Regions from separate parts of the Microbacterium triticisoli genome, predicted to be linked through region 3. Evidence: predicted binding sites of a transcription regulator. Region 3 holds the regulator's gene; each other region holds the start of a gene.

Region 1 (5,315 bases), 850 kb from region 3:
GGAGAGAGCATCGTCCGCACCGTGCGTTCGCACCAGGGCGGCGCGATCGTCGTCACCGATGCGACGCCGTTCCACCCGATCGATCACACCTGGCCTGATCAGCCGGGTGATGCCGGGACCATCGCGTCCGGCGACGAGTCGGCCGATGTCGTCGAAGCCGTGATGGTCGCCGAGAGCGAGGACGGCGCGTTTTTCGTGGGCGCTGAGATCCCGGTCAAGCGCGGTGTCGTGGGATGGGCGTGGCAGGTCGGTCACCGGCTGGCGGCACCGGATGCGCCCGACTGGCTGAAACCGGGCGTCGAGGTCTCGTTGAGCGCGGATGCCGGGCTGCGGGCGGCACTCAGTCGGGGGCATACGTCGTGCCATCTCGCCTCGCTCGCCCTGGATCTCGCCGTCGCAGATCTGTGGCGCAAGGATCCGGGAACCGACGCGCTCGGCAACCCCGATTTCGAGGGTCGGGCGAACCAGACGAGCCGGATCCACGAGGGCGGCGCGGTCGATGAGTACCGGCTGGGGAAGAGCCTGCGTCGTGCCGGGTTCGATACGGAAAGCTTCGCGGCGTCGCTGGGCGAGCGCGAGCAGCGCATCAACGAGCAGTTGTCGGCCTGGGTCGCGTCGGGCGCCTCGAGCCGTATCGTGACAGACGGGCCGACGATCATCGACATGCGTCGATGGGAGTGCGCGCTGCCCGAGGGGACCGCGTCGATTCCCTGCGGTGGCACTCATGTGCATGCGCTGTCGGAGTTCGCGTCGATCGTCGTGTCGTTGGATCTGTCCGATCCGCAGCTGCTCGTGATGACGACGGTGGCGACGCCGGCAGCTTAGAGGGCTCGTACGGCCGGGCGGCTCGCACGGCACAGCCGGCTCGTATGGCTTAGCAGTCTCGTACGGCCGGGCCGCTGGTTCGGCCCAGGTGTCTCGCACGACTTGGCCGTCTCCCATGGCCTGGCCTGCACGTACAGCCTGGCGGCTCGCATGGCTTAGCCGTCTCGTACGGCCGGGCCGGCTGGTTCGGCCCAGGTGTCTCGCACGACTTGGCTGTCTCCCATGGCCTGGTCGGTTCGTACGGCGTCACCGAGCTTCGCGCTGAGTCCGGCGGCCAGCACGTGTGCCTGCGCGAGCGGGATCCAGCGGCAGGTCCACGCGTGGTCGGCGTCCGCGTCTGACGGGTCGTGCTCTCCGGCCGACCACACCGTGCTGATGTCGGTGACGTCGACGGACATCAGGAAGAAGTGCCGCCGGGCGATCTCGTCGCGCGACGGCGCGAGGTCGTAGTCGGTCGCACCGAGGGCGCGCTCGACGCGGCCGTGCAGTCCGGTCTCCTCGCGCAGTTCGCGGACTGCGGCGTCGGCCGGTGTCTCGCCGGGGTGGACGCTGCCTGCGGGCACTTGCACGCCGGTGACATCCATCGGCTGGTGATCGTGCGTGAAGACGAGCAGATGTCCGTCGGCGATCACGTAGCAGACGGCCTTCTCGACGACGGTGGGCTGGGGCGACGACATGTTGTCAGCCTAGAGACGGGGCACCGGAACCGTCGTCTCGTTCCGGACGCGGGTCCGGAACGACAGCGTCAGGGTCGGGTTGTCGATAATCCGACGCGCGCACTGTCGACGGCGGCCGTGAACGGCCATGCCGCCCGCGCGACGAACGTCAGGCCTCAGGCGCGGAATGCCGGCACATCAAGTGCTGATCCGTCAGGTGACGAGCGCGGCTCGGCTGGTTGTGTTCGCGAAGGCGCGTCAGGCTGAGTGTGCGGATGTCTGTAGGCCCGTCGGTGCGGAGATCCGCCAGGTCGCGAGTTCGGGTCCGCTGGTTGTGCCCGCGAAGCTGCGTCACGCCGCACGCGTAGAGGTCCGTCAGCCCACCGGTGTGGAGACCCGACACGTGCCCCGGCGAAGACGGGTCAGGCTGCAGGCGCGAATCGTCGCGGCGGCGGATCGATGTCCGAGAACGCGTAGCGCAGGGCGACCCGCGGTGGCAGCGCGACGGTCGCACCACCCGGTTCGCGCAAGACGAAGTCGTCTGTTCCGTCGCGGGTGATCCGCCATCCGCCGTGATGCAGCTGCATGTGGTGGAAGCGGCAGAGCAGGATGCCGCGTTCCACGTCCGTGCGTCCTCCTCCCGCCCACTCATCGATGTGATGCGCCTCGCAGTACGAGGCTGGCCGGTCGCAGTTCCGCCATCGGCATCCGCCGTCTCGGACGGCCAGTGCGATGCGCTGCGGAGGTGTGAAGAGCCGCTGCTCACGTCCGATCCGCAGCGGGTTCCCGCGCGGATCGACCGTCACGAGGAGCGCTCCGCTGTCGCAGATGTGCTGTTCGGCGCTCTCGCGGGGGAGAGCGATCAAGCCGTCTTCGGTCAGCGCGGCTCCGCGCTCGCCGTCGTGGTCGATCGTCTGCACGAGTCGGACGCCGGCCTGCTTGACGCCGAAGACGGTCGCAGCGTCGGCCCGGGACCCGGCATCGAGGAGATCGATCATCAGGTCGTACGCGAGCTGGTCGTTGGTGCGCGGGTCGGCGGCGAGCGTCTGCGCGGCTGCCTGCTCGGCATCGTCGACGAAGCGCGGCCCGCCGCGCCGCGGACGCAACGCGGCGTCGTGGATGGTCTTCACGAGAGCGAAGCCTTCGTCGTCGTAGGTGGTCGCGCCGTGGTGGACGCCGTCGCGATCAGTCCACATGCGGAATGAGCGGTTCTCGTGCCGCTCCAGGAAGCGGCGCCTGGAGCCGTCCGGGTCGAGGATGTCGCGCAGGGTGCGCGCAGCCGATGTCAGCTCTTCGACCGTGCGGTGCGCCGCCTCATCGACCAGTTGCGCGACGGCCAGCGTCCACGCGGCGAGGCCCTCGGCATCCGGCACCCGATCGCCGTCGTCTTCGTGCGGCGGCTCGCCCAGGCCCCGCAGGACCGCGTCGTGCTGCGCGGCGGAGATGCGCCCGGTCAGCAACGCCTGGTCGGCTGGCTCATGCCAGGTGTGCGCGGGTGATGCCGCGTCGTGGGCCTCACCCGCGGTGGCGTCGCGGTCGGAGCTGCCCAGCAGCGCCGATCCGACGCGGATCCGCTGTGCGGCATCCGAACGGGTGCTCCCGGTGACGTCCTGCAGGAGTCCGACGGTGCTCCGATGTCCGTGCCGCTGCGCCAGGCCATCGTGTCCGGACTCGCGCGCGGATCGCGCCGCGGCGATGCCGGCACCCAGCGCGGTGACCCTGTCGAGGCACCGCGAGAGCGCAGCTGACGCGCGCATCGTCTCGACGAGTTCGTCATCGGAGAGCGCACGCAGTGCCGTGGGGAGCTCGGTGGCCGCAGCATCCTCACCGAGGAGCGCGCGCAGGGTCGTGACCTGCTCGTCGATCTCGGTGAAGAAGCTCATACGACGATGATCCCCGAGGCCACCGACATTCGAACCTTTTTTCGAGTCCGATTCAGCCGATAGCCGGTAACGGATTCATAACGCCTTCGCTGAGTACGCTGGCGTCATGCCCCTCGCGCTGTTCGATCTGGACGGCACGTTGATCGATCAGGCGAAAGCGGCGGCGCGGTGGGCTCGAGAGTTCGGCGAGCAGCGCGAACTGAGATCCGACCAGATCGCATACCTCGCGGCAGCCCTCGGCGAACGGCGCTCGAAGGCGGATGTCTTCGAGGACGTCGTCGACACCTTCGCCTTGTCTGACGACCCGATCCGGTTGCGGGAGGCGTATCGCCGTCGGATGCCGCGGTTCGTGACCTGTCCCGATGGAGCGCTCGAGGCGCTCGCGGCGATGCGTTCGGCGGGCTGGACGATCGGTATCGTCACCAACGGCGAGGTCGACAATCAGGAGGGCAAGATCCTTCGAACCGGTCTCGGCGACGCGGTCGACGGATGGGTGATCTCCGCGGAGGCCGGCGTCCGCAAACCGGATCCGGCGATCTTCGCTCTGGCTGCTCGTCGCCTCGGAGCGCCGCTGCGTGGCTGGATGATCGGAGACGGCCTCGAATCCGACGTCCTCGGCGGCGCGGCCGCGGGACTCGAGACGGCATGGATCGCGGATGACCCTACCGGCGACCTCGGGACCGTCGCAACGATCACCGCGGCCGATGTGCCCACCGCGATCACGCGGATTCTCGCTTCGAGCTGATCTGAAAGGATCGGCTCACTGATCCTCAGAACGCGTCGAGCGCCTCGGCGAGCATCCGATGCCCCTGGGCCTCGAAGTCCTCCTCACCCACCTGGAACGCCCAGCAGGCGGTCCCGACCGCTTCCTTGAGTCGGTCCCAACGCCAGAGGTCCGGATCCCGCGGGTCCTCGCCGTACCCCTCGAAGAAGGCCTGCTCGAGGTCCGGCCTTCCGCGCCACTGCTGAGCATCCAGGCGTGCGAGATCGCTGGACGGCGGACGGAAGCCGAAACGCCCGAAGTCGATGATCCGCACGGTGCCGTCGTCGAGCAGCCAGTTCCGCGGCTGCCAGTCACCGTGCGTCGGCACCACTCGGACGGGGCCGGTCGGAGCGGCCGCAAGCGCCACTCGCGCCGCCCTCTCATCCGTCTCGTCGATGCGGTGCGGACCGTCGAGCCATCTCAGCGCCCGAGCGGCCGTGGCGGACTGCACGTCGGCATCCATGCGCGACTCGAGATCGTGCAACCGGCGCAGCAGCGCGCCCGCCTGCCGATACGTGGATGACTCGTGCTCGGCATCCGTGCCCTCGACGAGGTCGCCCGGCAGGTAGTCGAGCACCATCACGCGCAGCGACAGGTCGGAGTCGCGCAGGAGAGCCGCGTGTCCGGTCGCGACGAGATCATGTGTGTACGCCGGGTGCGCGGCCCATTCGCGGGCGAAGTGGTGGTTCGATGCGCCACCGGCTTTGAGGACGACGTCGCCGTCCGTGGTCCGAAGGTGAAGCACCGTCGACTCCACGACGCCCCAGGACATGTCGCGAACGACTCGCGCGTCGGGCATCCGCTCGGAGACCCACTGCCACTGCGCCGGTGTCAGGCGCCCGGGCCGATCGCTCACGTCGAGAACTCCAGCTCGCCCTTCGTGATGTCGGCGCGGACCAGAGTCAGTGAAACGATATCGCCCGGAGCGGAGCCGGCAGGGACGGGAGCGGACGCCGTGACGGCGGGGTCCGCGATCTGAACGGCCGCACGGTCTCCGTCTCGGATCTCGATCACACTCGCCTCGACCCGTGAGCCGACGAACGGGGTCATCAGCGCCGCCTCGACGCAGTTGATCGTCGCGGAGTTCAACTTCGAGGCGCGCTGCGAGGATGCTTGCATGAGCCCGGGCAGCTCGGGCAGCGACTCGCGGGCCCATCCTGGTGCCTCCCGCCCGGACGAGACGGCCAG
Region 2 (5,315 bases), 800 kb from region 3:
CGTGGGCTGCTTCTCGATGTACTCGACCTTCGCTGCGGGAAGCAGGCGCTTGAGTTCGTCGAGAGTGCCGTTCTGGATGATGGTCCCCCGGTGGAGGATGGCGATGCGGTCGGCGAGCTGCTCGGCCTCGTCGAGGTACTGGGTGGTGAGCAGAACCGTCGTGCCGTTCTTCGCGAGCTGACGGACCGTGTCCCACACCTCGATGCGCGACTGCGGGTCAAGACCCGTGGTCGGCTCGTCGAGGAAGATGATCGGCGGGTTGCCCACGAGGCTCATGGCGATGTCGAGCCGACGGCGCATGCCGCCGGAGTACTCCCCCGCCTTGCGCCCACCGGCATCCGTCAGCGAGAAGCGGGCGAGCATGTCGTCCGCGATGGCTCCCGCGTTCTTCAGGTGGCGGAGCTTCGCGATCAGCACGAGGTTCTCCCGTCCGGTGAGCACCTCGTCGACCGCGGCGAACTGCCCGGTCAGGCTGATCGACTCCCGCACCTCGTTCGGTGCCGACGCGACGTCGAAGCCGTGGACGGATGCCGTGCCGGCATCCGACTTCAGCAGCGTCGACAGGATGCGGACCACTGTCGTCTTGCCGGCTCCGTTCGAGCCCAGCAGGGCGAAGATGCTGCCCCGCGCGACGTCGAAGTCGACGCCGCGGAGCACCTCGAGATCCTTGAAGGACTTGCGGATGCCGCGGACCTGGATGGCTGCGGTGGTCATGAGCGGTTCGCCTTTCCGATGGCTTCGTCGAACGCCTTGGTCAGACGCGCGCGCTCCTTGTCGATCCATTCCTTGCCCTGGTAGGACTTGGCGAAGGTCTCGGTGAAGTCCACCGGGTCGTCGCCGATGATGTCCTGCACCGGGGTGCCGTCGACGGCGGCGCGCTCCCAGAGGTCGACGAGATCCGTGAACATCTGGGTGATGGTGTCGCCGTTGGTGATGCCGCCGTAGTACATGAAGTACCGGTGCATCGCGCTGGCCGCTGTGCGATAGGGCTCGGGGAGAGCCTCCATGCGGGCCTTGTCCTCCTTGTACTGCTTCTTCTGCTCGAGCGATCCGGTGATCGTTTCGATCCACTTGGCTGCCATGTCAAACTCCCTTGTCAGTACTGCTGTTGCTGATGTCCGTGTGGCGGAGCTGGTCGATGCGCTCTGCGAGGAAGCTCCATGTCCTCCAGAACTCGGCGAGCTGCTCTCGACCCTGCGCGTTGATCGAGTACACCTTGCGCGGCGGGCCCTTCTCGGACGGGACCTTCTCCACGTCCACCAGGCCCTTCTGTTCGATGCGGACGAGCAGCGCGTAGACGGTGCCCTCCGCGATGTCCGCGAATCCCTGGTCCCGCAACCGCGCCGTGATCTCGTATCCGTACGCGGCCTGCTCGGCCAGGATCGCGAGCACGATGCCCTCGAGCGAGCCCTTGAGCATCTCGGTCATCTGGTTTGCCATGCGATCACCTCCGATCTACTCTGTGTCGCTGACTACCAGTACAAAGTAACACTGAGTACCGGTACTTGGCAACACTGAATAGCAAAATCTTTTCGCAGGGTCCGCGAACGCGAGAACGCCCCGAGATCCGAAGATCTCGAGGCGTTCTCGTCAGGGGTTGTGCGTCAGCGCTTGCCGACGATCTGGCGACCGACCAGGTCGCGCATGATCTCGTTCGTGCCGCCGTAGATGCGGTGCACGCGGGCGTCGGTGAAGGCGCGCGCGATCGAGTACTCCATGATGTAGCCGTATCCGCCGTGCAGCTGGACACCGCTGTCGAGCACCTCCCACTCGCGCTCGGTCGCCCAGAACTTGACCTTCGCGGCATCCTCGGCCGTCAGCGTGCCGTTCTTGTACGCGAGAAGCGCCCGGTCGATGTACGCCCACATCGCATCCGTGGTCGCGGCCATATCAGCCAGGCGGAAGCGGGTGTTCTGGAAGTCGGCGACGCGCTCGCCGAACGCTTCGCGGTCCTTCGTGTACGCGACGGTCCAGTCGAGGGCGGCCTGCGCGGCTGCGGCCGCGGCGACACCGATCGACAGGCGCTCGAGCGGCAGGTTCAGCATCAGCTGGATGAAGCCCTGCCCCTCCTTGCCGCTGATGAGGTTCTCGTCGGGGACGAAGACGTCCGTGAAGCTGAGCTCTGCCGTGTCCCAGCCGTGGAAGCCCATCTTGCTCAGCTTCTTGCCCTGATCGAAGCCCTCCATGCCCTTCTCCACCAGGAGCAGGCTGAACGCGTCGGGGCGGTTGCCCTCGCCGGTCTTGACGAACGTGACGACGACATCGGCCGTCGTTCCGGACGAGATGAACGTCTTCGCGCCGTTGAGGATGTACCCGCCGTCGACCTTCTTCGCGTTGGTCTTGATGCCGCGCAGGTCGCTGCCGGCACCGGGGTCGGTCATGGCGAGCGCGCCGAGCACCTCACCCGTGGCCATCCGCGGCAGCCACTTCTCCTTCTGCTCCTGCGTGCCCATGTGCACGAGGTACGGCACGGCCAGGTCGTCCTGGATGCCGAAGGCGCCGGCGAGGGATCCGGCACCGGCCGCGATGACCTCTTCCATCACGATCGTGCGGAACCGGTAGTCCTGCAGCATCCCCGCGCCGCCGAACTCCTCGGGGACGGACAGCCCGATGAGGCCTGCTTCACCGGCGGCGAGCATGGTGGGGCGGTCGATCTCACCCGCGGCATCCCACCGCTCGATGGCCTCATTCGAGACGTGCCGCTTCACGAAGTCCTTCACGAGATCGCGGAATGCCTCGTGGTCCTCGTCGTAGATGTCGCGTTCCATGCCGTCCTCCCGAACGTCGTCGTTACTGCCGCGATTCTATGCGGATGCCGGGCGCGAGAGGAGTCGATTGTGGGATGCGTTCCCACAATCGGTGGCACTCGGTTCCGCGATTGTGGGGAGTGGCCAGACGGATCAGCCAGGGTAGTCGGGCGCGGCGGGGAGACCGAAGAACTCCTCGAGCGTGGTGTAGCCACCCGCGTGATACGCGGCGGCGAGCTCGGGGCCGATGTAGCGCAGGTGCCACGGCTCCGGGGCGTAGCCGGTGATCGGCGTCTCGCCCTCGGCGTACCGGACGATGTAGCCGTACTCCCACGCGTGCGCGTTCACCCACGCGCTCTCTGCCGTCCCGCCGAAGGCGCGGATGCCGCCGCACCCGCTGCTGCACGACACGACGTCGAGTGCGAGTCCGGTCTGGTGCTCGCTGTAGCCCGGCCTGGCCGACACCTCCTCGGCCGCCTGCTGACCTGTCGCGCTCACGTGCCGCGAGTAGGTGTTCTCCTGCATGCCGTAGGAACGATAGGCGTTGTTCGCACCCAGCACGCCGGCACCGGCATCCGCCAGCCCCGCTGCGAGCGCGTTGATCGCCCCCGCCGGCTCCGCACGCAACGAGCCTGCTGTCGTCGTGGTCTGCAGCCGTGTGGAGACGAGCCCGGTGGGCGTGAACTCGGGCGCGAGCGGACGCGCCTTGTTGACCACGACCCAGATCCGATCGGGATCGCTGAGAGAGATGCACGGAGCATTCCCCGCGGCGACGGACGCACGGAAGGCCTCACCGCCCCCGAAGGCCGCGATCGTTCCCGAGTCGTCGCCGGCGGCGATGGCTGTCTGCACTGCGGCATCCGCGCACGGGTCTGCGGCGACCGTCGCCTCCACGTCCACAGGCGGAAGCTGCATGGCCACGGCTGGTGCGGGCTGCTCGACCACCTCGAGCGCAGGCACGTCGGCGAGCGCCCACAGCGAACCGAGCGCCGTCACCGCAACACCGATGGGCAGCGCGAAGGCCAGGGTCCGGGGTCGCGGCGCGGCATGTCGGGGTGCCATCGCCTCGCTCACCGGTCCATTCTCCCCTGTGCGGCTGAGTACTTTTCGCCTGCGACGACGAGGTTCGAGTCTCGTCGGGCGGGCCTTGTGATTTCTTCGTTCATTTGTTCTAATGAATGCATGCGCTGGCAGGGACAGAGAATCGACGACGCGGATGAATCCGCGCTGCCGGGACTGGAGAACCGCAGCGGGATCATGCGGTCCGTGACGACTCCCGAGTTCGCCGGGATGACGTTCCACGAGGTGCTCGCCAAGTCCGCGCTGAACAAGGTCCCCGGCCCGTCGCGGATGCCCTTCTCCTGGACGATCAATCCGTACCGTGGCTGCAGTCATGCGTGCGTGTACTGCCTTTCTCCCGACACCCTGATCCTGTGCGCCGATGGACGACAACGGCCGCTTTCACAACTCGAGATCGGTGACGAGATCATCGGAACCGTCGTGCAGGGCGCCTACCGCCGCTACGTCCGCACGGTGGTGAAGGCGAAGTGGACGACGATGAAGCCCGCCTACCGGGTTGATCTGGCCGATGGCACCGAGATCATCGCGAGCGGTGATCATCGATTCCTCACCGATCGGGGCTGGAAACATGTGACGGATGCGGAATCGGGGCAGCGCCCGCACCTCACCACGAACAACCGGCTGCTCGGCTTCGGCAATGGCTCCGCCCTCTCGATCGATCATCCTGGTCCCGACTATCGCGACGGATACCTCGCCGGCATGATCCGAGGCGACGGAATGATCTTCCACGGCATCTATCCGAGTGCCGAACGCGTCCGCGAGGTCCACAGGTTCCGACTGGCACTGATCGACGAGGAGGCGCTCGGCCGAACGCAAGCGTTCCTTTCCGAGGCGGGCGCGCCGACCTACTCGCGTCCGTTCGCTGCACAGACGGCGACGCGCAGCGCGGCGACGGCGATCCACACCGCAGTGCGCCGCGATGTAAGCACGATCGAGAAGGTGATCGAGGTTCCCGAATGTCCGAGCCTCGACTGGCATGCCGGGTTTCTCGGCGGCATCTTCGATGCCGAGGGCAGTTGCTCCCAAGGGGTCCTGCGGATCTCCAACAAGGACGAGAAGATCGTCGATCTCATCACTGCCGCCCTCGATGCCCTCGCCATTCCGCACGTCGTCGAAGCCGCCCGTGCCAGCGGAGTGCGCAGCGTCAGGACCATCGGCGGGCTTCCGGTTCGTCGGCGCTTCTTCGAGCTCACTCGTCCCGCGATCACGCGGAAGCTGTCGATCGAGGGCACGGCGGTGAAAACATCCTCTGATCTGCGGGTCGTGAGCATCAGCCCGCTTCCCGGTGAACGTGAGCTCGTCGACATCACTACCGGCACCGGCGACTTCATCGCCAACGGAGTGATCAGCCACAACTGCTTCGCCCGTGGAACGCACCAGTATCTCGACCTCGATGGCGGCGCGGACTTCGATACCCAGATCGTCGTGAAGACCAACGTCGTCGAGGTGCTGGAGCGCGAGCTGCGCCGCGGCAGCTGGCAGCACGAG
Region 3 (5,315 bases):
CGTCACGGAGCGGGAGATCGTCGAGGGAGGTCATCCATCCCATGCTACCGAGACGGCTCTATACGGCCGTGTCGATGTGACGAATCGTCTCAGCTCTCGTAACCCGCTGGGATGGCCAACTCGTCGCCGATCATCAGTGCGCCGCCCTCGAGCAGGTTCAGCCGCTGCAGAGCATCGACGACCTCACGCGGATCGGCCGCCGGAGCGATCTCCTCTGCGATCGACCACAGGGTGTCGCCGGGCATCACGGTCACCGTCTCGAACGACGTGACCACCTCTTCACCCCCGGCGTACGCGGAGCCGCCGCTGAGCGCTGCGAAGGCGAGACCGACGGCGAGAGGGAGCGCAGCCAGGGCGAGCAGCACCCGGCGTCCGCGCGTCGTCAGCCGCAGCCGCGTGGCTGCCGCAGACGGACGGATGGACGGTGCCGTGACGGTGATGCTGCTCATGATCGCTGCTCCTCGTGCTCCCTCTCCCGATCGGGAGAACTTGGCGTAGCGTTCGCATTCCCCGCTCGGCCGGGAGCGGGGGATGCGAAGCTACGTACCGAATGTATCTTCGATTTCGAATCTCTGTCAAGCATTTTTCGAAACCTTTCCGTCGAATCGTCCGACACGCTCGAACAGATCTTCCCCGAACCGGGGAACCTCGGATACGGTTTCGCTAACGACACCTCACCACGGGCCTCCGACATCGCCGCCGGGGCACCCGATCGGCAACCAAGGAGCAGCCATGAGCGACGCAACAGCCCCCGGCACCGAGGCACCGCGCACTCGTCGACGCAAGAGCCTCAGCGCCAAGCAGATGGCCATCCTCGAGGTGATCCAGACCTCGATCGCCCGGCACGGGTATCCGCCGAGCATGCGGGAGATCGGCGATGCCGTCGGCCTCAAGTCCCTCTCCAGCGTCACCCACCAGCTCGGTCAGCTCGAGCTCAGCGGCTACCTGCGCCGGGATCCCGGCAAGACCAGGGCCATGGAGGTCCTCATCGACCTCCCCGGCTCGGGTACCGAGAACCCCGCTGACACCGCTCCCCCGGTCGGCGACGCCGCCCTGGTCCCGCTCGTGGGACAGATCGCCGCCGGTGTGCCGATCACCGCCGAACAGCAGGTCGAGGAGATCTTCCCCCTGCCTCGTCAGCTCGTCGGCAAGGGTGACCTGTTCATGCTCAAGGTGAACGGCGAGTCGATGATCGACGCCGCCATCTGCGACGGCGACTGGGTCGTGGTGCGCACGCAGAACACCGCCGAGAACGGCGAGATCGTCGCCGCGATGCTCGACGACGAGGCGACGGTCAAGACGTTCCGTCGACGCGATGGACACACCTGGTTGCTCCCCCGGAACTCCGCGTTCGAGCCGATCCCCGGCGACGACGCGACGGTGCTCGGCAAGGTCGTGGCGGTGCTTCGGGCCGTGTGATCCGCGTGGACGAGAACGGCCGCTCCCGATCGGGAGCGGCCGTTCTGCTGCGACAGGACGTCAGACGGCGACCGACACGTCCTCGCGGACGCGACGCGTGGCCTCGACGATGTTGCGCAACGACGCGGTGGTCTCGTCGTAGCCGCGGGTCTTCAGACCGCAGTCCGGGTTTACCCACAGCTGACGGTTCGGGATCTCCGCGGCCGCGCGACGCAGCAGCGCCTCGATCTCGTCCGTGGAGGGAACGCGCGGCGAGTGGATGTCGTACACGCCGGGGCCGATGCCATGGTCGAAGCCGACCGCGGAGATGTCGTCCACGACGTCCATGCGGCTGCGAGCAGCCTCGATCGACGTCACATCGGCGTCGAGAGCGCGGATCGCATCGATCACGACGCCGAACTCCGAATAGCAGAGGTGCGTGTGGATCTGGGTCGCCGCGACGGCGCCGCCGGTGGCGAGGCGGAACGAGTCCACGGACCACTTCAGGTACGCCGGCTGGTCGGCCTGCTTGAGCGGCAGCAGTTCGCGCAGCGCCGGCTCGTCGACCTGGATGATCTCGATGCCGGCCGACTCGAGATCGGCGATCTCCTCGCGCAGGGCCAGAGCGACCTGGTTGGCGGTCTCCCCGAGCGGCTGGTCATCGCGGACGAACGACCACGCCAGGATCGTGACCGGACCGGTCAGCATGCCCTTCATGTGCTTGGACGTGCGTCCCTGTGCGTAGGTCGACCAGTCCACCGTGATCGGAGCGGGACGCGACACGTCGCCCCACAGGATCGACGGACGCGTCGCGCGGGACCCGTAGGACTGCACCCAGCCGTTCTCGGTCACGGCGAAGCCGTCCAGGTTCTCGGCGAAGTACTGCACCATGTCGTTGCGCTCCGGCTCACCGTGCACGAGGACATCGAGACCGAGCTCCTCCTGCAGCGCCACGACGCTGTCGATCTCGGCACGCAGGAACTCCTGGTACTCCGCCTCGGTGATCTCACCGCGCGTGAACCGAGCGCGAGCACGGCGGATGTCTCCGGTCTGCGGGAACGACCCGATGGTCGTGAGCGGGAGCGCAGGTAGACCGAGAGCCTCCTCCTGCGCCGCCTCGCGCTCCGCGTACGAGACACGCGAGAAGTCGGCGTCCGACAGGGTGCGCGCTCGGACGGCGCCGTCGCGCACACCAGGAGCCGACAGACGGTCGGCGAGAGCCGCGGATGCCGCGTCGAGCTCCGTCTGGATGGCAGCGCGGCCCTGATCGAGACCCCGCGCCAGCGTCACGACCTGCGCGACCTTCTGGTCGGCGAACGCGAGCCAGGAGACGAGACGGCTGTCGAGCTTCGACTCGTCCTCGACGTCGTGCGGCAGGTGCAGCAACGAGGTCGAGCTCGACGCCGCGACCTGCGCCGCGCCGAGGGCCCGCAGCGCCTCGAGCTTGTCGAACGCCGCCGCGAGATCCCCGCGCCAGATGTTGTGACCGTCGACCACGCCGCCGACGAGCACCTTGTCCGCAAGCCCTTCGGCGGCAGCCGGCACGGAGCCGCGGATCAGGTCGACCGCGATGGCCTCGATCGGGGCCGCGGCGAGCACGGGGAAGACGGCGTCGAGCGCGGCATACGGTGCCGCGACGAGGATCGCCGGGCGGTCGGTCGCGCCGCCGAGCACCGCGAGCGCACGCTCGGCTGCGGCCGAGAGCTGCGCCGTCGAGGCAGGAAGCGACTCGCTGACCAGAGCCGGCTCGTCGATCTGGACCCACTGGGCACCCGCCGCGCGCAGACGTGCGAGCAGTTCGACGTAGACAGGGAGCACGTCCTCGAGACGGGACAGCGGGTCGAAGCCCTCCGGAGCGTCGTCCGACGCCTTCGCCAGTGCGAGGAGCGTCACCGGTCCGACGATCACCGGACGGGTGACGAAGCCCGCCGCGGCGGCCTCGGAGACCTCGCGGACGAGGCGGTCGCTGGAGAACGAGAACGTCGTCTCCGGACCGATCTCGGGCACGAGGTAGTGGTAGTTGGAGTCGAACCACTTCGTCATCTCCAGCGGAGCACGGTCCCCCTCGCCACGGGCGACGGTGAAGTACGCGGGAAGCCCGATGGTTCCGTCCGCGGAGCGCAGGTTCTCGAAGCGTGCGGGGATCGCACCGACGGTGACGGCGGCATCCAACACCTGGTCGTAGTACGAGAACGACTCCGGGATCGCGGAATCCGCACGGCCCAGCCCCAGCGATGCGAGTCGCTCGCGGGTCGCGGCACGCAGCTCGGCGCTCGTGGCCTCGAGCTCCTGCTCATCGATCCGACCGGCCCAGAACGCCTCGACGGCCTTCTTCAGTTCGCGGCGGCGCCCGATGCGCGGGTAGCCGAGGATGGTTCCCTCGGGAAATGCAGTCATGGTGGGTCCTTTCAGCGGGGTCTAACGATGAAGAGCAGGGAGGATGTCGGCGGACTCGAGCACGTCCAGGACGGTCTCGTGCTGGTTGAACGCGTACAGGTGCACACCGGGCGCACCGCCGGCGACGACCTCGCGGGCGAGTTCGGCCGCCCAGTCGACGCCGATCTGCCGGCGCCCCTCGGCGGTCGGTTCGACCTCGAGAGCCACCTGCAGCTCGCCGGGGATCTCTTCGCCGGTGAGTTCCAGCACGCGGGACAGCCGCGCGGGTGAGGTGATCGGCATGATTCCGGGCAGGATCGGGATCGTCACGCCGGCGCGTCGTGCGCGCTCGACGAAGGCGAGGTAGTCGTCGGCGTGGAAGAACAGCTGCGTGATCGCGAAAGTCGCGCCTGCGGCCTGCTTGGCCAGCAGCGCATCGACGTCCTGGGTGCGGTGCACCGCGCGGGGGTGCCCCTTCGGGAAGGCGGCGACGGCGATGCTCACCTTGCGTCGAGGTGCGACCCTGGCAGCACCCGGGAGGCCGGGCACTGGCGACTCCTCGTACGGCGCCCGTTCGGCCTGCACCCGGTCGATGAGCTGCACGAGCTGCGCGGCGCTCTCCAGATCCCCGAGGAACGGCTCGGTCTGCCCGAGCGGCGGATCTCCGCGCAGGGCGAGGAAGCTCCGGATGCCGGCATCCAGGAATTCGCGGATGAGCTGCGTGGCACCGGCGTACGTGTTCCCGACGCAGGTGAGATGCGCGAGCGGCTCGACATCGGTGTTGGCGCGGATGAACCGGAGCACCTCGAGGGAGCGTCCACCCGTCGAACCGCCCGCGCCGTACGTGACGGAGAGGAATGCGGGCCCTGCTGCGGCGAGGCGGCGCACGGTCTCGTGCAGCGCGTCCTCGCTGGAGGCGGTGCGCGGCGGGTAGAGCTCGAAGGAGAACGGCACGCGCGAGGCACCGGCGGTGGTGGAGTCCTCGGAGGACATGTTTCTCTCCTGCTGACAGGGCGGACACGGGGCGGCTGCGAAGAGCGCTGCGCTTCGCAAGCGGATGCCGGGCTCGGCTGTCGCTCCACGCTCCAGATGAACGGGGCGTTTCCACGAACGTAGGGCACGCCGCGACGACCGCGCATCTCTGTGACGCCATGTGTCGCGCCGCTCTCGTAGGCTCGAAGCATGCCCCAGCCGTTCGGTTCCTGGCCATCCCCGTTCCATGCCGCCGACATCGCGTCCGCAGCTCCCCGACTCGACGGCGCGCGATTCGTCGGCGACGAGATCTGGTGGGGCGAGTCCGTGCCGACCGAGGCGGGCCGCGTCACTGTGCGCAGCTCGACGGGCGCCGAGGTGCTGCCCTCCCCCTGGAGCGCTCGCTCTCGCGTGCACGAGTACGGCGGCGGCTCCTGGACAGCGGATGCCGACGGCATCCTGTACTTCGTCGAGGCACGCGGCCAGCGGGTGCACCGGCTCGCGCCCGGGCGCGCTCCTGAGCCGCTCACTGCGCCTGGTCCGGCCCACGGCGGACTGCGCGTGCAGGC
Region 4 (5,315 bases), 220 kb from region 3:
GACCAGCCGGGCCCCCAGGCCGGCGCGCAGCTGTGCGGTCGGGGCGTCGGCGACGACCGTGCCGCGGTGCATGACGACCGTCCGGTGCGCGAACTGCTCCGCCTCCTCGAGGTAGTGCGTGGCGAACACGATGGTGCGTCCTGCCGCGGCATCCGCGCGCATGACGTCCCAGAAGTGACGGCGGGCGGTCACGTCCATGCCCGCGGTGGGCTCGTCGAGGACGAGGATGTCGGGGTCGGCGACCAGCGCGAGCGCGAACTTGATGCGCTGCTGCTCACCCCCGGAGCACTTGGCCACTCGTCGGCGGGCGAGGCCGGTCAGATCCGCGCGCTCGAGCACCTCTGGGACGCGGGCGAGCGCCGCGCGTCCATGAAGGGAGGCGACCAGGCTGACGGTCTCGCGGACGGTGAGGTCGGAGAGCAGGCCGCCGGTCTGGAGCACCGCCGCGATGGCGCCGCGCGCCGTCGCCTGATCCGGGCGCTGCCCGAACACGCGGACGGTGCCCTCGCTGGGTTCGGAGAGTCCGAGCAGCATGTCGAGCGTGGTCGTCTTGCCCGCGCCGTTCGGTCCGAGCAGCGCGACGACCTCGCCGCGCGTGATCGTAAGGGAGACATCGTCGACCGCCTGGACGCGGCGGTCGCCGTGACCGAAATGGCGGCGGACGCCGGTGAGGGCGATGACCGCGTCATCCGTGACGGCGGTGGGCGAGACCTGCCCCTGAGTGATGGTGTGCATGCTTCCAGCGTGGCCGCGCGACGCCGCGGATGCCGGAGGGCGATGTCATCGGATGGACGTGACGTGTGTCATGTCCTGCTGCTGCGGGCGGACCGTAGGCTCGTGGTATGCCCGCGATCCGGAACATCAGCGTCGGCCTGCCCGTGAAGGACGGCCACGTCCTCGTCCTGGCGGGCCGCGATCACTCCGTCGGTGCCGATTTCCATCGCGCGATCGGCGGCGGCATCGAGTTCGGAGAGCGTGCGGATGACGCGCTGCGGCGCGAGTTCATGGAGGAGCTCGGCGTCTCGCTGGTCGGGTCCGGGTTGCTGGCCGTGTGCGAGAACATCTTCACGTACGAGGGCGAGCCGGGCCACGAGATCGCGCACATCTTCGCGGTCGTCTGCGCCGAGCTGGATGCTGTGCCGCTGGATGCCGAGCTGCATGTCCTGGACGAAGGGTCGCCAGTGCGCTGGGTGCCCATCGACGACCTGCGCGATGGCGTGCGTCCGTTGTACCCCGCCGGCGCCCTCGAGGCGCTGTGCGCACTGATCGGCGCGGACGCGTGACCGTCCGGACACTCGCCCGTCCGCACGCGGAGATCGCCTTCGAGGACTTCGGCGGCGCAGGGCAGGCCGTCGTGCTCTGCCACGGCGCCGGCATGGACCGGACCATGTTCGAGGCTCAGGCCGCCGCACTCGTCGGCGCCGGGTTCCGCGTCATCACCTGGGATCTGGCCGGTCACGGCGAGTCGGCGCTGTCCGCGACGGCGCGGTTCACGGCATCCGCTGCGCTCGACGACCTGAGCGCCCTGCTGACGGAATGCCGAGTGGACCGGCCGGCGCTCGTGGGGCACTCACTCGGAGGCAATCTGGTGCAGGCGTTCGCGCGTGCGCACCCGCACAGGGCCGCCGGCCTGATCGTGATGGATTCGACCTGGAACGCGGGTCCGCTCGCGTGGTGGGAGCGCCTCGCGCTTCGCCTCGCCGCCCCATCGCTGGCACTGGTCCCGGCGCGTCGGCTGCCCGGCATCATGGCCAGAGCATCGGCTGTCACGGAGGACGCGATCGCACGGACCGAAGCCGTCTTCGCACGGATGCCCAAGAGGGTGTTCCTGGACGTCTGGCGCGCCACGGTGTCGTTCGTCGATCCTGACCCGGCGTACCGGACACCGGTGCCGCTGGCGCTGATGCGCGGCGCGCTCGATCGCACCGGCAACATCGCCGACGCGATGCCGCGCTGGGCGCGAGCGGAGGGGATCGACGAACATGTCGTCCCGGATGCCGGGCACATCGTGACCTGGGATGCACCGGAGGGCACGTCGCGCGTGCTGCTGCAGGTCCTGGAGGAGTGGGCGGCGGCTCGCGACGGCCTGTAGGCGCCCGGGGCTCGTGTCCGCGGGGTGCTGCCGTTCTGAACGGGTGGCCGGCCCGCGACGGCCATGAGGCCGCCGCGGGCTGCACGTCAGCGCACACGCGGAGGGGCGACGCGTGCGGACGTGCGGCTCGTCGCGCTCATGACGGCGACGGCGATCGCCACCAGCATCCCGGCGACCCAGACCGGGGCGGTCGCGGCTCGTCCGCCGGAGAGGGCGAGCGCACCGAGCATCGGTCCGATGGCCGCGCCGACGTTGAGCGCCGCCGTGGCGTACGACCCGCCCATCGTGGGGGCATCCGATGCCGCGTACAGCACGCGGGTGATCACGGTGCTGCCGACGCCGAAGGCCAGGACGCCCTGGACGAGCACCAGCGCGAACAGCAGCACAGGATGAGCTGCGACGAGCGCCAGGACGACCCAGCCGACGAGGAGCAGCGGGCCTCCGATCGAGAGCACGAGTGCGGACCTGGTGTCGGACAGGCGGCCGGCGATCACGACGCCGAGGAATGATCCGACGCCGAACAGCACGAGGACGACCGGCACCCAAGCCGCAGCGAGTCCTGCGGTCCCGGTGACGATGGGCGCGAGGAAGGTCAGCACCGCGAACGTGCCGCCGTTGATCAACGCGCCGAGCAGCATCGCGAGGACGAGCGGCGGCGAGGCCAGCACGCCGAGCTCGGCACGAAGGCTCGGGGTGTCGTCGCTTGTGGCTCGGCGCTGGTTCGGGATGCCGACGGCGACACCGAGCGCGGCGGGAACGCACAGCAGCGCGAGCGTCCAGAACGTCGCCCGCCAACCCAGGGCTTCGCCGAGCAGCGCTCCCGCCGGGACGCCGGCGACCACCGCCACGGTCGTCCCTGAGAGCAGGATCGACAGAGCGCGCCCTTTCCGGTCGGGTGCGACCAGGGCCGTGGCGGTGCTCAAGGCCACCGCCAGGAAGCCTGCGGTCGCCACGGCGCTGAGCGCGCGGGTGGTGAGCAGAACGGGGAACGCGGACGTCAGGGCACCGAGCACGTGGCATCCTGCGAACGCGACCAGGCATGCGAGCAGTGTGAGCCGAGGAGGCCAGCGGCGGGCGAACGCCGCCATCAGCGGCGCTCCGACGACCATGCCGACGGCGAAGGCGGACGTGAGGAGTCCTGCGGCGCCGATCGTCACGTCGAGATCGGCGGCCATGTCCGGGGCGAGCCCCGCGAGCATGAACTCCGAGGTGCCCATGACGAAGACCGCCAGGGCGAGCAGATAGAGGGGAAAAGGCATCGAGTACTCCGAGGTGAGAGGTCAGAAGAGGGTTCTTCCGGTCACCACGGCCAGCGGCTGGAGTACGCCAGGTGACGCCCGCGCAGGAGGCGGGCGTCGGTTCAGCGGTTCACGGGGCTGGCGGTGCGACCGGCAGCCCCTGACCTGTCTGATTCGGGACTCGACATGGCACAGAACGTTACCGCACACGCCCGAAGTCCGGAAGTTATCCCCAGAAGAGATATTCGAGATCTGAATGTCGGTAACCCGGTGTTTAATAGGAGATATGAACGGCATCGCAGCAGTTCTCGAGAGGGTCGTCTCCGACCTCGATCTCTCGATCGAGTCCGCGGTGCGTTCTGGCGGGCTCGGTGTGCTGTCGGATGCCGAGAAGATGGAATTCCTCCGGCTCGCGGGTGAGGCGCAGCGGCGGCTGGATGCTCTGGTGGTCGAGACGGTCGCGTCGGTCGATGGTCGCCCCGCGGGTTCGGGGGTGCCGACGTTTGCGGCGGTGTTCGGATGCCGGAACATGAACGAGCTGCTGCAGCGGGTGCTGCGGGTCGACGCGACAGGCGCCGGACGGGTCACGAAGGCCGCGGGCGTCGTGCACCGCGATGTCGAGCTGACCACCGGTGCCCGGTTGCCGGCGCGCTGGCCTGCGCTGCGCGAGGCCATGCTCGACGGTGCAATCGGCGTCGCCGGGATGCTGGCGGCGACGGATCCGATCGAACGGACCCGTGACCGCATCGGCGGCCAGGATCGGCTGCGCGCGGATGCCGAGCTCGCCGCGTGCGCACGAGGTCTCGGTTCCTCCGATCCGGAGACGTCCGAAGAACCGGCGCAGCCGGCTCCGCCGGCCACCCCGGACGATCTGCGCCAGTTCGCCCAGCTCATCGCCACCTATCTCGACCCGGACGGCGCAGCGCCCACCGAAGCGCAGGCCGCGCAGAACCGGTCACTGACCATCGGTCGTCTGCGCGACGGCGTATACCCGATCCGGGGAGCGCTGCTCCCCGAGACCTACGGGCAGCTCACCCTCATCCTCGACGCCCAGAACAACCCGAAGGTCGGCGGCGCCCCCGACCTCGGCGTCACCTTCCGCGACAGCGACGAGGACCTGCTCGATGGCGATGGTGACCCGTTCAACTCCGACCCGCGGGCCGTGATCGACCCGCGCACCCTGGCGCAGAAGCGGCACGACGCGCTCGCGTTCGCACTCGGCCTCGCCGCCCGCCACGAAGACATGCCCTCGCTCGGTGGGGCCGCCCCCACCCTGGTGGTGCAGGTCGAAGCCGAAGACTTCGTCCGCGGAACCGGATGGGCACGCGTCGCCGGCGTCGACGCCCCCGTTCCCGTGTCGGTCGCCGCGCACGCCGCCTGCTCGGCGATGATCCAGCGCGTGCTGTTCCACGAGGGACGCATCGTCGCGATCAGCACCACCGACCGCCTCTTCAACGCCCACCAGCGCCGGGCGATCGTGCTGCGCGACAAGGAATGCCTCATCCCCGGCTGCCACGTCCCGGCATCCTGGTGCGAGATCCACCACGTTGAGGAGCACTCCCGAGGCGGGCCGACGCACACCGACAACGGCGTGCCGTTGTGCTGGTGGCATCACCGCACCATCGACCACTCCGGATGGGAGATCCGCGTGGTCCGCGGCAGACCTCAGATCCGCGGCCCCGCCTGGTGGGACCCGACGCAGGAATGGCGTGCACCACGACCTCTCCTTCCCGAGTGGATCGGCGGATAGGACGCACGAGGCATGGTGTCGGCAGTGCGGCGAACCGGTGGTTCGGTAACGTTGGCGCATGCGTATCCGCTATGCCGTCCTCACGGTTCTCGGCTTGCTCGTCACCGGCTTGGCCGGATGCGCACCGCAGGCCGAGCCAGACTGGCCAGCGGCGGAAGCGGCTGCCCAAGAGTTCGAGGATGTCGCCTCGAGTCAAGATGGATTTCTCGGCTCCGCCAGCTTTCGATCTGACCGA

What was found. The regulator LexA, encoded in region 3, represses DNA repair genes until DNA is damaged. The targets are predictions, from matches to a motif close to TCGAACANNTGTTCGA.
Region 1: a site for LexA is predicted at 3,394-3,409, ahead of OED01_RS06255 (HNH endonuclease signature motif containing protein). Genes of this name have one in related genera too.
Region 2: a site for LexA is predicted at 3,906-3,921, ahead of OED01_RS14130 (intein-containing Rv2578c family radical SAM protein). Genes of this name have one in related genera too.
Region 4: a site for LexA is predicted at 3,564-3,579, ahead of OED01_RS11540 (HNH endonuclease signature motif containing protein). Genes of this name have one in related genera too.

Annotation. Positions count from the first base shown of each region.
Region 1 covers NZ_CP107546.1:1,265,712-1,271,026, forward strand. Annotated here, with positions in the region: gene OED01_RS06245 (alanyl-tRNA editing protein) at 1-825, shown strand, start outside; gene OED01_RS06250 (NUDIX domain-containing protein) at 981-1,502, opposite strand; gene OED01_RS06255 (HNH endonuclease signature motif containing protein) at 1,904-3,364, opposite strand; gene OED01_RS06260 (HAD family hydrolase) at 3,471-4,109, shown strand; gene OED01_RS06265 (aminoglycoside phosphotransferase family protein) at 4,135-4,983, opposite strand; gene OED01_RS06270 (RNB domain-containing ribonuclease) at 4,980-5,315, opposite strand, start outside.
Region 2 covers NZ_CP107546.1:2,915,090-2,920,404, forward strand. Annotated here, with positions in the region: gene OED01_RS14105 (ABC transporter ATP-binding protein) at 1-714, opposite strand, end outside; gene OED01_RS14110 (DUF1048 domain-containing protein) at 711-1,082, opposite strand; gene OED01_RS14115 (PadR family transcriptional regulator) at 1,084-1,440, opposite strand; gene OED01_RS14120 (acyl-CoA dehydrogenase family protein) at 1,605-2,768, opposite strand; gene OED01_RS14125 (M15 family metallopeptidase) at 2,901-3,821, opposite strand; gene OED01_RS14130 (intein-containing Rv2578c family radical SAM protein) at 3,930-5,315, shown strand, end outside.
Region 3 covers NZ_CP107546.1:2,118,335-2,123,649, forward strand. Annotated here, with positions in the region: gene OED01_RS10485 (histidinol-phosphate transaminase) at 1-34, opposite strand, end outside; gene OED01_RS10490 (LysM peptidoglycan-binding domain-containing protein) at 90-449, opposite strand; gene lexA (transcriptional repressor LexA) at 733-1,419, shown strand; gene metE (5-methyltetrahydropteroyltriglutamate--homocysteine S-methyltransferase) at 1,480-3,795, opposite strand; gene OED01_RS10505 (methylenetetrahydrofolate reductase) at 3,817-4,767, opposite strand; gene OED01_RS10510 (dipeptidyl-peptidase 5) at 4,957-5,315, shown strand, end outside.
Region 4 covers NZ_CP107546.1:2,333,526-2,338,840, forward strand. Annotated here, with positions in the region: gene OED01_RS11520 (ABC transporter ATP-binding protein) at 1-735, opposite strand, end outside; gene OED01_RS11525 (NUDIX domain-containing protein) at 843-1,283, shown strand; gene OED01_RS11530 (alpha/beta fold hydrolase) at 1,280-2,092, shown strand; gene OED01_RS11535 (Cmx/CmrA family chloramphenicol efflux MFS transporter) at 2,179-3,351, opposite strand; gene OED01_RS11540 (HNH endonuclease signature motif containing protein) at 3,617-5,080, shown strand; gene OED01_RS11545 (hypothetical protein) at 5,139-5,315, shown strand, end outside.